One region of the Undibacterium sp. TJN19 genome, then DNA from elsewhere that is predicted to be linked to it. Evidence: predicted binding sites of a transcription regulator. Region 1 holds the regulator's gene; each other region holds the start of a gene.
What was found. The regulator HrcA, encoded in region 1, represses chaperone genes, less so after heat shock. The targets are predictions, from matches to a motif close to TTAGCACTCNNNNNNNNNGAGTGCTAA.

Region 1 (4,658 bases):
TTCTGCATGTCGAAGTTCAGGCTGATGTCGCGTCCCGCCACAATTTCAATCACGATTTCACTGCTGTCCGGCAAAACGATGGGGCGGTTTGACAGGGCATGCGGCGCAATCGGCACCATCGCCAGGCCCGACAAGCTGGGGTGCAATAAAGGCCCGCCTGCTGACAGGGCATAGGCGGTTGAGCCGGTAGGGGTGGAGACTATCAAGCCGTCAGAGCGCTGGTTGTACATGAAGTGACCATCTACTTCAACGCGCAATTCCACCATGCCTGAACCAGCACCACGCGATACCACGATATCGTTAAACGCCACGCCGCTGAAAATCTGATTGCCTTCACGAACCACGATAGCCTGCAACAGGCTGCGTCTTTCAGACACATATTTACCGTCCAGCATCTCGGTAATCACCGGTATCATGCGGTCCAGCGGTATGTCGGTAATGAAGCCCAGCCTGCCCTGGTTGATACCTATCAGGGGAACATTGTACGGCGCCAATTGGCGCGCAATGCCCAGCATGGTGCCATCGCCACCAACCACGATGGCGGCATCGGCAGATTTGCCAATCTCAGGCACGGCCATGGTAGTGAAGTCAGCCAATTGCATGTATTGGGCGGTTTCTGACTCTATCACCACACGGTGGCCAGCCTGATCCAGAAAATTCGCCAGTTCGGTGATGGAGTCAGCAATGCCTGCGGCATTGTATTTCCCAACGAGAGCTATGGTTTTTGCCTGAACAGTCATAAACGATGGTGAGGTGACATGATGGCTCAGATTAGACCATAATTAGCGTCACAATGAATGAACTGAGTGCTGTTTATGACAATTAAAGCAGTTTTGCTGGACCTGGATGATACTTTGTGGCCGGTTGCGCCCGTGATACGTCATGCTGAAGCGATGTTGCAACAGTGGATGCACGCGCATGTGCCTGTGGTCGCGCAAAATTACACGATAGAAAAAATGCGGGAATACCGCAATGCCCTGGTGCCGACTGACCCGCGCTTTCAATATGACTTGTGGGCCCTGCGCATGGCCTTGCTGGAAAAGATTTTTGCCGAGCATGGTGAAGACCGCAGCAAGGCTGAACTGGCCATGGCGGTGTTTGCCGATGCCAGGAACAAAGTCAGCCTGTATGAAGATGTGTTGCCCAGTCTTGAGGCACTGGCGCAGAAGCTGACACTGGGAACCGTATCAAATGGTTTTGCCGATTTGCAGGCGATAGGACTTGCCAGTCATTTCAAGGTATCCATCGCTGCTTATCGCTTTGGTTGTGGCAAGCCTGACCCGCGTATTTTCCTGGCGGCCTGTGAGGCGCTGGAAATGGAGCCGCAGCATGTTTTATATGTTGGTGACGATTTGTTGCTGGATGTGCAAGGCGCTCAAAAAGCCGGTTTGCGTGGTGGCTGGATGAACCGACATGGTTTAAAAATAGAGGATGAACGCCATCTGCATATACAACCCGATGCAGAATTCAGCAATTTGCATGATTTGTATCGTTATCTATGAATTTTTCTATGTCCTTGTATGGCAGGCTCGCATAAAATAAAACCATGCAACTTGATATTCGCGCTCAAAAATTATTAAAAGCCCTGGTAGAACGGTATATCGCCGACGGCCAGCCTGTAGGCTCACGTGCACTTTCAAAGATTTCTGGCCTGGAACTGTCGCCCGCGACCATACGCAACGTCATGTCTGACCTGGAAGAAATGGGTTTTGTTGCCAGCCCGCACACTTCTGCCGGGCGGGTGCCAACGCCACGCGGTTACCGGGTTTTTGTCGACAAGTTGATGATCGTGCAAGAAATCGATGAAGTTGGTTTGGAGTCGCGTTTGCAACCCAGCCTCTTGTCGCAGCCGCCGCAAAAACTGATCGCCAATGCGGCGCAGATTTTATCGTCGCTGTCGCAATTTGCCGGTGTGGTGATGACGCCGCGTACAGAATCGATTTTCCAGCAGGTAGAATTCTTGCGCCTGTCTGAAAAACGTATCTTGCTGGTCGTGGTCGCTCCGAATGGTGAAGTCCATAACCGCCTCTTGCTGACCGATGTCGATTACAACGCTTCACAGCTCGTACATGCGGCCAATTACCTGAACCAGAATTTTGCCGGGCTGAGCTTTAGTGATGCCCGTACCCGTATCAATAGCGAATTGCGACAATTGCAAAATGATATGACCCGCCTGATGCAGGCGGCGGTAGAGGCCGGCGGTGATGCGATGGATGCGCAAAATGAAGAAGTCGTCATTTCTGGTGAGCGTAATTTGTTGAATGTGCAGGACCTGTCTTCCAACACCGCGTCGCTGCGCAAACTGTTTGATATGTTTGAACAGAAAAACAGCCTCATGCAATTACTTGATGTTTCCAGCAAGGCTACGGGTGTACAGATCTTCATCGGTGGCGAATCGCAACTGGTGCCTATGGATGAAATGAGTATCGTTACCGCACCTTATGATGTTAACGGTAAGATAGTCGGGACTTTAGGCGTTATTGGGCCAACCCGCATGGCCTATGAACGGGTGATTCCTATTGTCGATATTACGGCAAAATTGTTGTCAAACGCTTTGAGTCAGTAGGGTTTGCCTCTGATGGATTCAACAATTGACAGCATTGTTTTAGCTTTACCAGCAGTCTTTCCTTTATATGCACTTAAAAGACAGATACTGATATGAATAATAAAGACGTCAAGATTTTACTGGTGGATGACAATGAAGTAACCAGGGAAGTGCTGCGTGTGATTTTGCGTAGTGAAGGTTATAACGTTGTTGGTGAAGCAACCGATGGGGGCACAGGCCTGGAAATGGCCTTGAAGCTCAAGCCGCATATGATCATGCTTGACGTGGTGATGCCAAAGATCAGTGGTATAGAAATTTTGCCACGTATCAGGGAACTGGTACCCGATGCCTGCATATTGATGGTGACCGCCAACAAGGACCAGGCCACCATAGCAGAAGCGGTCAAGACTGGCATACATGGCTACATTCTGAAGCCATTCAATGCGCAAAAGATTATTGATACTGTCGCTGGTGTGGTTGCCAAGATAGGTAAATAAAAATGCAAATGCCCGGTTTTGCCTGAAGTTACGGGCAATCCGCACAAGCTGTAAACAAAAAGCCCGATTTTCAGATCGGGCTTTCCTATTTTTAATTCCGGAACGACTTCCTGACAACTTGCCTTAGGTCTTATGCTCGCAATTGGGTTTTGTGCAATTACCGTAGATTGCCAGCGCATGCTCAGCTATCTTGAAGCCGCGCTGCGATGCCACCGTCTGCTGACGTTGTTCGATTTCTTCATCAAAAAACTCTTCGACCCTGCCGCAATCCAGACAGACCAAATGGTCATGATGCGAACCTTCGTTGAGTTCAAAAATGGCCTTGCCAGTTTCAAAGTGGTTGCGGTTTAGCAGGCCAGCCTGTTCAAATTGCGTTAATACGCGATATACAGTTGCCAGACCGACATCCATATTTTCGTTCAACAGGATTTTGTATACGTCCTCTGCCGTCAGGTGGCGCACCCGGCTATTTTGGAAAATCTCCAGTATTTTCAGACGTGGCAGGGTGGCTTTCAGACCGCTTGCCTTGAGGTTTGGAGTGCTGTTTGTCATGTTTTCGATCAAAAAATTGCTATCTGCTTTATGATATCGGGTTTTAGGGCATGTTGCTCGATATCTGAGGTTACCTATGCGATTGTTGTTTTCAGATTTAAACCGTACCAGGGTTTGCCGTGTGGCGGGTTTGGCTGTGCTTGCTTCCCTGACTGCTTGTACGACAGGGTTGCCGTTCTTGTCATCTGCTGACAAGACCTCAGTGTATGCGACACCTACGACAAGTGGCGACACCAGCGGCACGCAGGTGACCGCCCCTAGCGGTTTTAACAGGCTGCTCAGTTATATTTCGCCCTACAAGATTTCTATACAGCAAGGCAACTTCGTTTCGCAGGAAATGGTATCGCAATTAAAAGAAGGCATGACGCGCGAGCAGGTGCGTTTTGTGCTCGGTACAGCCTTGCTGACGGATATGTTTCATGAAGACCGCTGGGATTATCCTTTCCGCCTGAAAAAGCCAAATGGCGAGCAAATTACCAGCCGCGTTTCGGTATTCTTCAAAAACAATACGGTTTCCAAGTTTGAAGGCGGTAACCTGCCAAATGAAAAAGATTACCTGGCACGTATTACCGAGTCTTCTTTGGGGATCAACCGTGTTCAATCGGTAGTGGATATCGACGCGCCGAAGAAAAAAGACAAAGAGAAATAAGCAAACTATGACAGCCTTGAAAATTGCTGTGGCTGGTGCGTCTGGCCGCATGGGTAAAATGCTGATAGAAGCCATCAGTAATGCCGATGACCTGGTATTGGCAGGCGCATTGGGCCTGCCAGGTTCGCCCGAAGTCGGTACGGATGCTGCCGCAGGTCTGGGTAAGCCATCGGGTGTACTGATTGAATCTGATTTGGCAAAGGGCCTGGCAGATGCGGATTACCTGATCGATTTCACCCGTCCTGAAGGGACTTTGACGCATCTGGAATATTGTGCTGCGCATGGCATCAAGATGATCATCGGCACCACTGGCTTTGATGAAGCTGGCAAGGCAGCGATTGCCGCCGCCGCGCAAAAGACTGCCATCATGTTTGCGCCCAATATGAGTGTGGGCGTCAATGTCACCATGAAATTG
Region 2 (4,658 bases), on a different contig from region 1:
CTAACGCCATTGCAAAAACCGCTGGAACTTGGCCGGTATCAACCCCTGGTCATGATGATCACCGGTGTCAACGGCGCGGGCAAGACCACAACCATCGGTAAATTGGCCAAGCACATGCAAAGCCACGATCAATCAGTGTTGCTGGCAGCCGGTGACACCTTCCGTGCAGCAGCGCGTGAACAATTGACGATCTGGGGCGAGCGCAATAATGTCACGGTGATTTCGCAAGAATCCGGCGACCCGGCAGCGGTAGCATTTGATGCGGTAGCATCTGCACGCGCTCGTGGCACCGACGTGGTGATGGTCGATACTGCTGGCCGCTTGCCTACACAACTGCATTTGATGGAAGAATTGAAAAAGATCAAACGTGTCATCGCCAAGGGCATGGATGGTGCGCCACAAGAAGTATTGCTCATCATTGACGGCAACACTGGCCAGAATGCACTGACGCAAGTCAAGGCCTTTGACGATGCATTGCAACTGACTGGCCTGGTCATCACCAAACTGGATGGTACAGCGAAGGGCGGTGTGCTGGCAGCGATTGCCAAAAATCGTCCTGTGCCAGTATATTTTATTGGTGTAGGTGAGCAGATAGAAGATTTACAACCATTTAACGCGCAGGAATTTGTCGACGCCTTGCTTGGTTAACGCTAATTAATAAACGGTAACTAATAGTAAATAAGGAATGTGTCGCCCTTCACCAAACCCATATTGAATTAGCCAATCATGATCACATTTGAAAACGTCAGCAAGCAATATTCACAGGACGCCTTTGCCTTGCGCAATGTGTCGCTGTCTATCGCTGATGGCGAACTGATTTTTCTGGCTGGCCCTTCTGGTGCTGGTAAATCCACGCTGCTCAAGATGATTGCCGGGATAGAAAAACCCAGCAGTGGCCGGGTCATGGTGAACGGCCAGGACATCAGCAAATTGAAAACCGGCAGCCTGCCTTACCTGCGCCGCAAGCTGGGACTGATCTTGCAGGATCAAAAATTGCTGACCGACCGCAGTGTACTGGCGAATGTCATGCTACCTCTGATTGTGACGGGTTCCTCCCATAGCGCAGCAGAGGCACGCGCCCGCACTGCGCTGGAAAAAGTCGGCTTGCCAGACAAGGCAACGGCCCGGCCCATGGCACTGTCTGGTGGTGAACAACAAAGGGTGGCGATTGCCCGTGCCATCGTGAACCGGCCACAAATCATCCTGGCGGATGAACCCACGGCTTTTCTGGACCGGGACAATGCCAATAAGGTATTGGGTGCACTGAAAGCTTTTCAAAGCGCTGGTGTCACCTGCATTATCTCCAGTCATGACGAGCAATTTCTCGACCAGGCCAGCCGTGTCATTTATCTGAGCCAGGGCCAGGTCAGCGATGCCTGGAAATCGTCGCTGGCAGCCTGACATGCCTGATACTCAAATTCGCCCCCAATTTGTCCGAATTTACCCCATACGGTTTGAGCAACAATGAGGAATAATCCATGACCATCTGGTTTCGCGAGCATCTGTTTGCCCTGAGAAGTGCATTTGCCCATTTGCGCGCTGCCCCTGGCAATTTTCTGTTTAACGTTCTGGTGGTCGCCATTGCACTCGCATTGCCGATCGCCGGTTTGACGCTGATAGAAAATATCCGCCCCATCTCGTCACAGCTGTCCATAGAACCAGAAATCAGCATCTTTGTCAGCCCGGATACGCCAAGGGCCAATGCAACCGCCATTTCCATCCCTATCAAGAAGCTGTTGAAAGAGAAAAATATTACGGCCAACCTGAACTTCATTCCCAAGGACAAGGCACTGGCCAGCCTTGAACAATCGTCAAACCTGGCAGAAGTATTGACTACCCTGGGTGGCAACCCCCTGCCTGACGCCTATGTGCTGTCGTTATCGAACAATGATGCAGGCAAACTGGACGCACTGGTAGAAGAAATCAAACAAATGCCTGACGTTGACGTCGTGCAGGTTGATTCTGCCTGGGTGAAACGCCTGGCTGCGCTGGTACAAATACTGCAACTTGGCCTGATATTCCTGGCCGCAACCCTGGCGGTAGTCGTGGTGGTGGTGGTATTTAATGCGACGCGCCTGCAAGTCATTTCGCATCAGGCTGAAATTGCTGTCACCCGCCTGTTGGGTGCGACGAACAGCTTCATACACAAACCTTACTATTACACGGGTGCCTTGCTGGGTCTGCTGGCGGGCTGTCTGGCATTGGGCCTGATTGCGGCATCTTTACAGCCCTTGAACCGTGCCATTGCTGAATTCGCTAAATTATATGCATCAGAATTTCATCTCGCTCCGTTGGGTAGCATACCGAGCGTCATCTTATTGGCTGTTAGTATGTTGTTGGGCTTGATGGGTGCATTCCTGTCAGTCAGACGGCAATTAGCCAGAGCCAGCTAATTTCAGATACAGCTTGCAACTTTTTGCCTGCGCCCTCATCTAAGTGTTTATAGATTATTCATTAGCACTTCAAATGAAGACCGGTTTCTTGATAGATATTTTTGATGGGGTTCATAGAATCTGAGTATTAGCACTCTTCGCAAGAGAGTGCTAATATAAGAACTTGATAGTGGCGGTCAAAGTAATTTGTACTTTGGCTGGCAGCAATAAGGAGGAATAATGGCAACAACATCGACACAATTGATCCCTGCTTCTGACAGCACTGCACTGGCCCTTGGTTTCAGTGGCAGCCTCGGAAATATTGATGCCTATATCTCGGCAGTCAATCGCCTGCCCATGCTCACGCATCAGGAAGAAATCGATTTTGCGACAAAACTGCGCAACGATAATGATCTTGCCGCTGCGCAACAACTGGTTATGTCGCACTTGCGCCTGGTGGTGTCGATTGCCCGTGGCTATCTTGGTTATGGTTTACCACACGCAGATTTAATTCAGGAAGGCAATATCGGCCTGATGAAGGCGGTCAAGCGTTTTGATCCTGATCAGGGTGTGCGCCTGGTGTCCTATGCGATGCACTGGATCAAGGCAGAGATGCATGAATACATCCTGAAAAACTGGCGTCTGGTCAAAGTGGCAACGACGAAGGCACAACGCAAGTTGTTCTTCAATCTGCGCAGCCACAAAGAAGGCCTGGATGCGATGTCACCAAAGCAGATTGATGCACTGGCATCCACGCTGGATGTGAAACGCGAAGAAGTGATAGAAATGGAAATGCGTTTGTCCGGTCATGATATCGCTTTGGATGCACCTACCGATGACGATGATGAAAAATTCGCACCTATCGCCTATCTGAAGACAGAAGCAGAAGAACCAACCAAGGTTTTGGAAACGCGTCAGTATGACCGTTTGCAAAGCGAAGGCCTGGAATCTGCCTTGTCCAAGCTGGATGCACGTTCACGTCACATCATCGAAGCACGCTGGTTGAAAAATGATGATGGTACAGGTGCAACACTGCATGAACTGGCTGATGAATATGGTGTTTCTGCCGAACGCATCCGCCAGATCGAAAGCGCCGCATTGAAAAAAATGAAGGGCAACCTGGCCAGCTTTGCTTAAAGTTTAAAGCCGACGGTATTAAAAAGGGCACTCAATGAGTGCCCTTTGCTTTTTCAAACTCTGCCAACTGTTTTCAGTGGCTTACTGCCGTTAGGAATTTATTTCAACAACAGCTTCAAATCATGGGCTATCGGTTCCGCACCCTGGCCATGTCGCAGGAACAGGCGTATGCGGCCCTTGGTATCAAACACATAACTGCCAGCTGTGTGATCGACGGTATAACTGGTCGGTGTCTTGCCTGGCACTTTTTGATAAAACACTTTAAATTCCTTACCCACCTTGGCTGTGGCATTGGCGTCACCATACAGGCCCAGAAAGCGCGGATCAAAATTCGGCACATAACTGGCTAACAGCGCCTGCGTGTCACGTTCCGGGTCAACGGTCACAAATAAAACCTGTACTTTGTCTGCGTCTGGCCCCAGGGCTTTCATGACATTTGCCATTTCTACCATCGTGGTAGGGCAAACGTCAGGGCACTGGGTATATCCAAAGAAAATCACAACCAGCTTGCCCCGGAAATCTGCCAGGGTACGCGGCTTGCCATTGTGATCAGTCAGGGCAAAATCCTTGGCATAATCGAGACCAGTCAAATCGGTATTGATGAACTTTTCAGCAGGTGCGCTACAGGCCATGACGGCCAGTGCCAGTACGCAGGAAATCAGGCCTTTAAGAATTTTTTGGGTTTTCATAGCTTGATGTAATGGTCCACCAGCAGCGCGACAAAGAGCAGCGACAAATAAATGATGGAGAAGGTAAAAGTCTTGCGCGCCAGCGCATCGTCATAGTGCTTGTAAATGCGCCACGCATACCAAAGGAAAACCAACCCCAGTATCACGGCACTGACAAGATAAATCAGGCCACTCATGTGTACCGCATACGGCAGCATGGTGGTGGCAAACAGGGCAATCGTATACAGCCAGATATGAAAGCGCGTGAATTCCAGGCCATGCGTAATCGGCAACATGGGCAGGCCGGAGCGGGCATAATCATCACGACGGTACATGGCCAGCGCCCAGAAATGGGGGGGCGTCCAGACAAAAATGATCAAGACCAGTAACCATGCCTGCATGGGCATATCATTGGCCACCGCCGCCCAGCCCAGCGCTGGCGGCATGGCACCGGACAAGCCACCGATGACAATATTTTGCG
Region 3 (4,658 bases), on a different contig from region 1:
TAACTAAATCCTTTGTCTGTTTTTGTCAGCGCGACGAATGTCGTCTTATCTTTTCGAAAAACACCAGTTTCACAAAGCGTTGATTTCGGCAAGCCAGGTGAAGCTGTGGCATCCTGAGCAAAGAAAGTGACACCTGGCAGCAGAGATGAAGTCAGCAGGACGGACAATAGTATTTTCACGCGGTTCTCCGGTAGGAATAAGTGTCAGGGATGTTAGGCGATATCGTCGTCGCCAAGTTGCGCAATCCGATGAACACGGGGATTTAATGACTCAAGCATGGGATTTCAGCATTGACATGCTGTTTTTTTAAGTCACTCCTGGGCAAACGCTTGCCAGGCCACTTATGTCGCGTCTGAACGACTCGTTTTGCAAATTTGATATGCAGACCAAAACAAAAAGCCCCGCAACTTTCGTTGCGGGGCTTTGAGCAATGCGACTCTCAGAGAGCTTGTTGAGAGTAGCGTAGCAGCTATTACATCATGCCGCCCATACCACCCATGCCGCCCATGCCACCCATATCACCACCGCCCATGCCGCCGCCTGCTTTGTCGTCAGGCAATTCAGCAACCAGCGCATCAGTAGTCAGGATCAGGCCAGCAACAGACGCTGCATTTTGCAATGCAGAGCGCGTTACTTTAGCTGGGTCCAGGATGCCCATTTCTATCATGTCGCCGTAGGTGTCATTGGCAGCATTGAAGCCGTAGTTGCCTTTGCCATTGATGATGGCGTTAACAACAACGCTAGGTTCGCCACCGGCGTTAGCAACGATTTCACGCAGAGGTGCTTCGATTGCTTTCAGAACCAGTTTGATACCTGCTTCTTGATCTGGATTGTCGCCTTTGATGTCGCCAGCAGCTTGACGTGCGCGCAGCAGGGCAACGCCACCGCCAGGAACAACGCCTTCTTCAACAGCAGCGCGAGTAGCATGCAGAGCATCTTCAACGCGAGCTTTTTTCTCTTTCATTTCAACTTCAGTTGCAGCACCAACCTTGATCACAGCAACGCCACCTGCCAGTTTGGCAACGCGTTCTTGCAGTTTTTCACGGTCGTAGTCAGAAGTTGCTTCTTCGATTTGCGCGCGGATTTGTTTAACGCGTGCTTCGATACCAACAGCCTGGCCAGCGCCATCGATAACGGTCGTGTTTTCTTTACCGATTTCGATACGTTTAGCTTGGCCCAGATCAGCCAGAGTTGCTTTTTCCAGTGTCAGGCCAACTTCTTCAGCAATCACTTGACCACCGGTCAGGATAGCGATGTCTTCCAGCATGGCTTTGCGACGGTCACCGAAGCCTGGCGCTTTTACAGCTGCAGTTTTCAGGATGCCACGGATGTTGTTCACAACCAGAGTTGCCAGTGCTTCGCCGTCTACGTCTTCAGCGATGATCAGCAGTGGGCGGCCGGATTTTGCAACTTGTTCCAATACTGGCAGCAGGTCACGGATGTTCGAGATTTTTTTGTCGAACAACAGGATGAACGGGTTTTCCAGGATAACGGATTGTTTTTCTGGATTGTTGATGAAGTAGGGTGACAGGTAGCCACGGTCAAACTGCATACCTTCAACGATGTCGAGTTCGTTGTCCAGGGATTTGCCGTCTTCAACAGTGATCACGCCTTCTTTACCGACTTTGTCCATTGCTTTGGCAATGATGTCGCCGATGTTTGCATCGGAGTTAGCAGAGATGGAACCAACTTGAGCGATTTCTTTGTTGGTTGTTGTTGGCTTGGACAGCGTTTTGATTTCAGCAACGATAGCTGTAACCGCTTTGTCGATACCGCGTTTCAAGTCAGTTGGGTTGAAACCAGCTGCTACATATTTGAAACCTTCGCGAACGATGGCTTGTGCCAGAACTGTCGCTGTGGTTGTACCATCACCAGCGTTGTCAGAAGTGCGGGAAGCCACTTCTTTCACCAGTTGTGCGCCCATGTTTTCGAGCTTGTCTTTCAGTTCGATTTCTTTAGCTACAGAAACGCCGTCTTTAGTAACGGTAGGCGCGCCGAAAGAGCGTTCCAAAACGACGTTACGGCCTTTAGGGCCCAAGGTGACTTTAACTGCGTTCGCCAGGATGTTGACGCCATTGACGATCTTCGCACGTGCGTCATCGCCAAAAATTACTTGTTTAGCTGCCATATTAATTCTCCGAATTCTTTAATTGATATCGTGGATGTCGATTACTTCTGTACGACCGCGAAGATATCTTCTTCACGCATCACCAGAACTTCGTTGCCGTCAACTTTGACAGCCTGACCAGAATATTTACCGAACAAAACACGGTCGCCAACTTTAACGTCCAGGGCGCGAACTGTACCGTTGTCCAGCAATTTGCCAGGACCAACTGCCAGTACTTCACCTTGGTCTGGCTTTTCAGCAGCAGCGTCAGGCAGAACGATACCGGATGCAGTCTTTGTTTCTTGATCCAGGCGTTTCACGATCAGGCGATCGTGCAGGGGACGAAGGTTCATACAAGCTCCTTTAAATTTTGCGAGTAATTACTATTGGAATTCAATTAGCTGGAGAGGGACTTGTTAGCACTCTCTCTCAACGAGTGCTAAGTATATGGGCGAGGGGAAGGCTTTTCAAGAGCTAAAAAAGAGATAAACTAATATTTCTTTAATAATCAGTGACTTAGTTGCGATTTTGTATTGATACTTGTCCGCTTTTTAAAGCTGAATTGCTTTTTGGTAAGTAAAGATGTATTTTTGATATTGTATTGAGGCTGGGTAAAAATAATTTACCCAGACCCCAAAGACAAAAGTCAAACGAGTATTTGAGGCTACACAATCGTTAATGTGACCGGGCCAGCCAGCACGGAGTAGGCATCATTGTATAAATACCAGAGTGCATAATTGCCTGCTGCCAGGCTGGCGGTATTGAGCGTCACGCTACCCTGACTATTGCTGGCATATTGCCACGCCAGTGAGTTCAACGTGCCTGGCACCGCACCAGCCGCGTACACACCTATCCAGTTTTTTCCATTGACCTGTGCTGGCAATGCCGTGTAGGTGGCAACCACGTTGCTGCCGCGGGAAATGCGCGGTGTAGTGGTGGTCAGGCGGGCTACGTTACGGTTGCCGCCTATCAAGGGGTCTGTACGATTGTTATTGCTATTGCTATCAGTGGCTTCCACGTGACCGGCAACCCTGCGCAGGAACTGGGTATCAGCGCTGCTGGTGACGCTGAAGTCATACCAGCCAAAACTGCTGATCAAGGGATATTCCAGCCGCAGACTCTGGCCACCTGCCAGCGAATAGGTGTTTGCCAGGCTGCCATAGGCATTGTCGCTGATCGTAAAATTACAGGGCTGAACATTGTCGATATTGGACAATGTTAGTACCAGTTTGCCGCTGCTGTTATCGTGGACCGCCTGCACCTCAGGCTTGACAGTGGCTGCGGTGCTACCGCGCCATTCACGCAGGAAGCCATTTGGGCCACTGGCACTGAGTTGATAAGTATCTGTGCTCCAGTTCCAGATTTCTTTCTGGATTTGTTTGCCAGCTTCAACGGTGTAATACCAGGGGCCATCTGCACGTACTTTTGAATACACGATAAACGCGGCACCGGCCGTGCCACTATTGCTGAAACTCACTTCCAGTTGCTTGCTGCTGTTGAACCTGGCCTGAGCCGCCAGCAGATAGGGCAGGCGACACGCAGGGCGTGGCCCCTGGGCTTGCGCATAGGCTTCCTGATGAGGCTGGCTTTGATTGGCCGGTGGCACAGGATAGGGCTTGCCATTCACCGGCACGTAGCTGGCAGTCTTTGGCATGGTGGCCGGCCAGTTTTGATCCGGTGATTTAAAATCAAATGCAGACGTCAAATCACCGCAGACAGTGCGTCGCCATGGCGATATCTGTTTGCAACTGACGGAGGCCCTGTCCTTGCCCAGGCCATTGACCAGCCACTCTTCAAGAAAACGCAACTTCGACGTATGGTCAAAAACCTGGGAGCAAACCTTGCCGCCCTTGCTCCAGGGGGAAATTACCAGCATGGGAACACGAGGCCCCAGCCCTACCGGCTCGCTGCCGTATTTTTCGTAGGCGCCATTGTCGGCCAGCGTAGACCGACCCATGGCAGGGGTGATAGGCGGGATATTTGGAGGCACATGGTCAAAGAAACCATCGTTCTCGTCATACATCAGCAAAAACACGGTCTTGGCCCAGACATCGGGTTCTGCAACCAGAGCCGCCAGCAAGCGTGCCGTCAGGTTTTCACCGGCATTGGGGGAGTTGGGTGAATGTTCGGTGTAATCATTCGGTGCGCATATCCACGATACTTGTGGCAGGCGTTTGTTGCGCACATCATTGGCAAAGGCACTGACCAGACCATCCCCCTTGCTGCCTCCCACGCTGGCACCTGGTGCCAGGCTGCGTGCTTTCTGGTACAGCGGTGAGCTGCTGCTTAACTTGCTGCCGTCTGCATTGACGCGAAAATTCTTGAAGTAGGCAAGATAATTGTCACCGTAATTATCCCATTCCTGGTAGACCTTCCAGCTGACCTGATTGGCTTCCAGCACTTCGGCATAAGTTTGCCAGTTGGGTGCACTGGCCGTGACCGTGGCAGTGACATTGTCATTGGCCGGGTCAGCATTGTAATAACCCTTGGGGTCAATGTTATACAGGCTGCCCATCGCACCTAGCCAGCCCTGGCTGGTGCCAGTCAGCGA

Region 2: a site for HrcA is predicted at 2,521-2,547, ahead of rpoH (RNA polymerase sigma factor RpoH). Genes of this name have one in related genera too.
Region 3: a site for HrcA is predicted at 2,524-2,550, ahead of groES (co-chaperone GroES). Genes of this name have one in related genera too.

The regions. Positions count from the first base shown of each region.
Region 1 is NZ_JBMPPL010000002.1:398,609-403,266, forward strand. It holds gene ACO0LH_RS09970 (NAD kinase) at 1-740, opposite strand, end outside; gene ACO0LH_RS09975 (HAD family hydrolase) at 816-1,502, shown strand; gene hrcA (heat-inducible transcriptional repressor HrcA) at 1,547-2,566, shown strand; gene ACO0LH_RS09985 (response regulator transcription factor) at 2,659-3,042, shown strand; gene fur (ferric iron uptake transcriptional regulator) at 3,166-3,594, opposite strand; gene ACO0LH_RS09995 (outer membrane protein assembly factor BamE) at 3,671-4,243, shown strand; gene dapB (4-hydroxy-tetrahydrodipicolinate reductase) at 4,251-4,658, shown strand, end outside.
Region 2 is NZ_JBMPPL010000004.1:179,594-184,251, reverse strand. It holds gene ftsY (signal recognition particle-docking protein FtsY) at 1-648, shown strand, start outside; gene ACO0LH_RS14350 (cell division ATP-binding protein FtsE) at 727-1,401, shown strand; gene ACO0LH_RS14345 (cell division protein FtsX) at 1,479-2,393, shown strand; gene rpoH (RNA polymerase sigma factor RpoH) at 2,613-3,509, shown strand; gene ACO0LH_RS14335 (SCO family protein) at 3,608-4,141, opposite strand; gene cyoE (heme o synthase) at 4,195-4,658, opposite strand, start outside.
Region 3 is NZ_JBMPPL010000007.1:223,457-228,114, forward strand. It holds gene ACO0LH_RS19340 (alpha/beta hydrolase family protein) at 1-179, opposite strand, end outside; gene groL (chaperonin GroEL) at 473-2,128, opposite strand; gene groES (co-chaperone GroES) at 2,170-2,460, opposite strand; gene ACO0LH_RS19355 (phosphocholine-specific phospholipase C) at 2,772-4,658, opposite strand, start outside.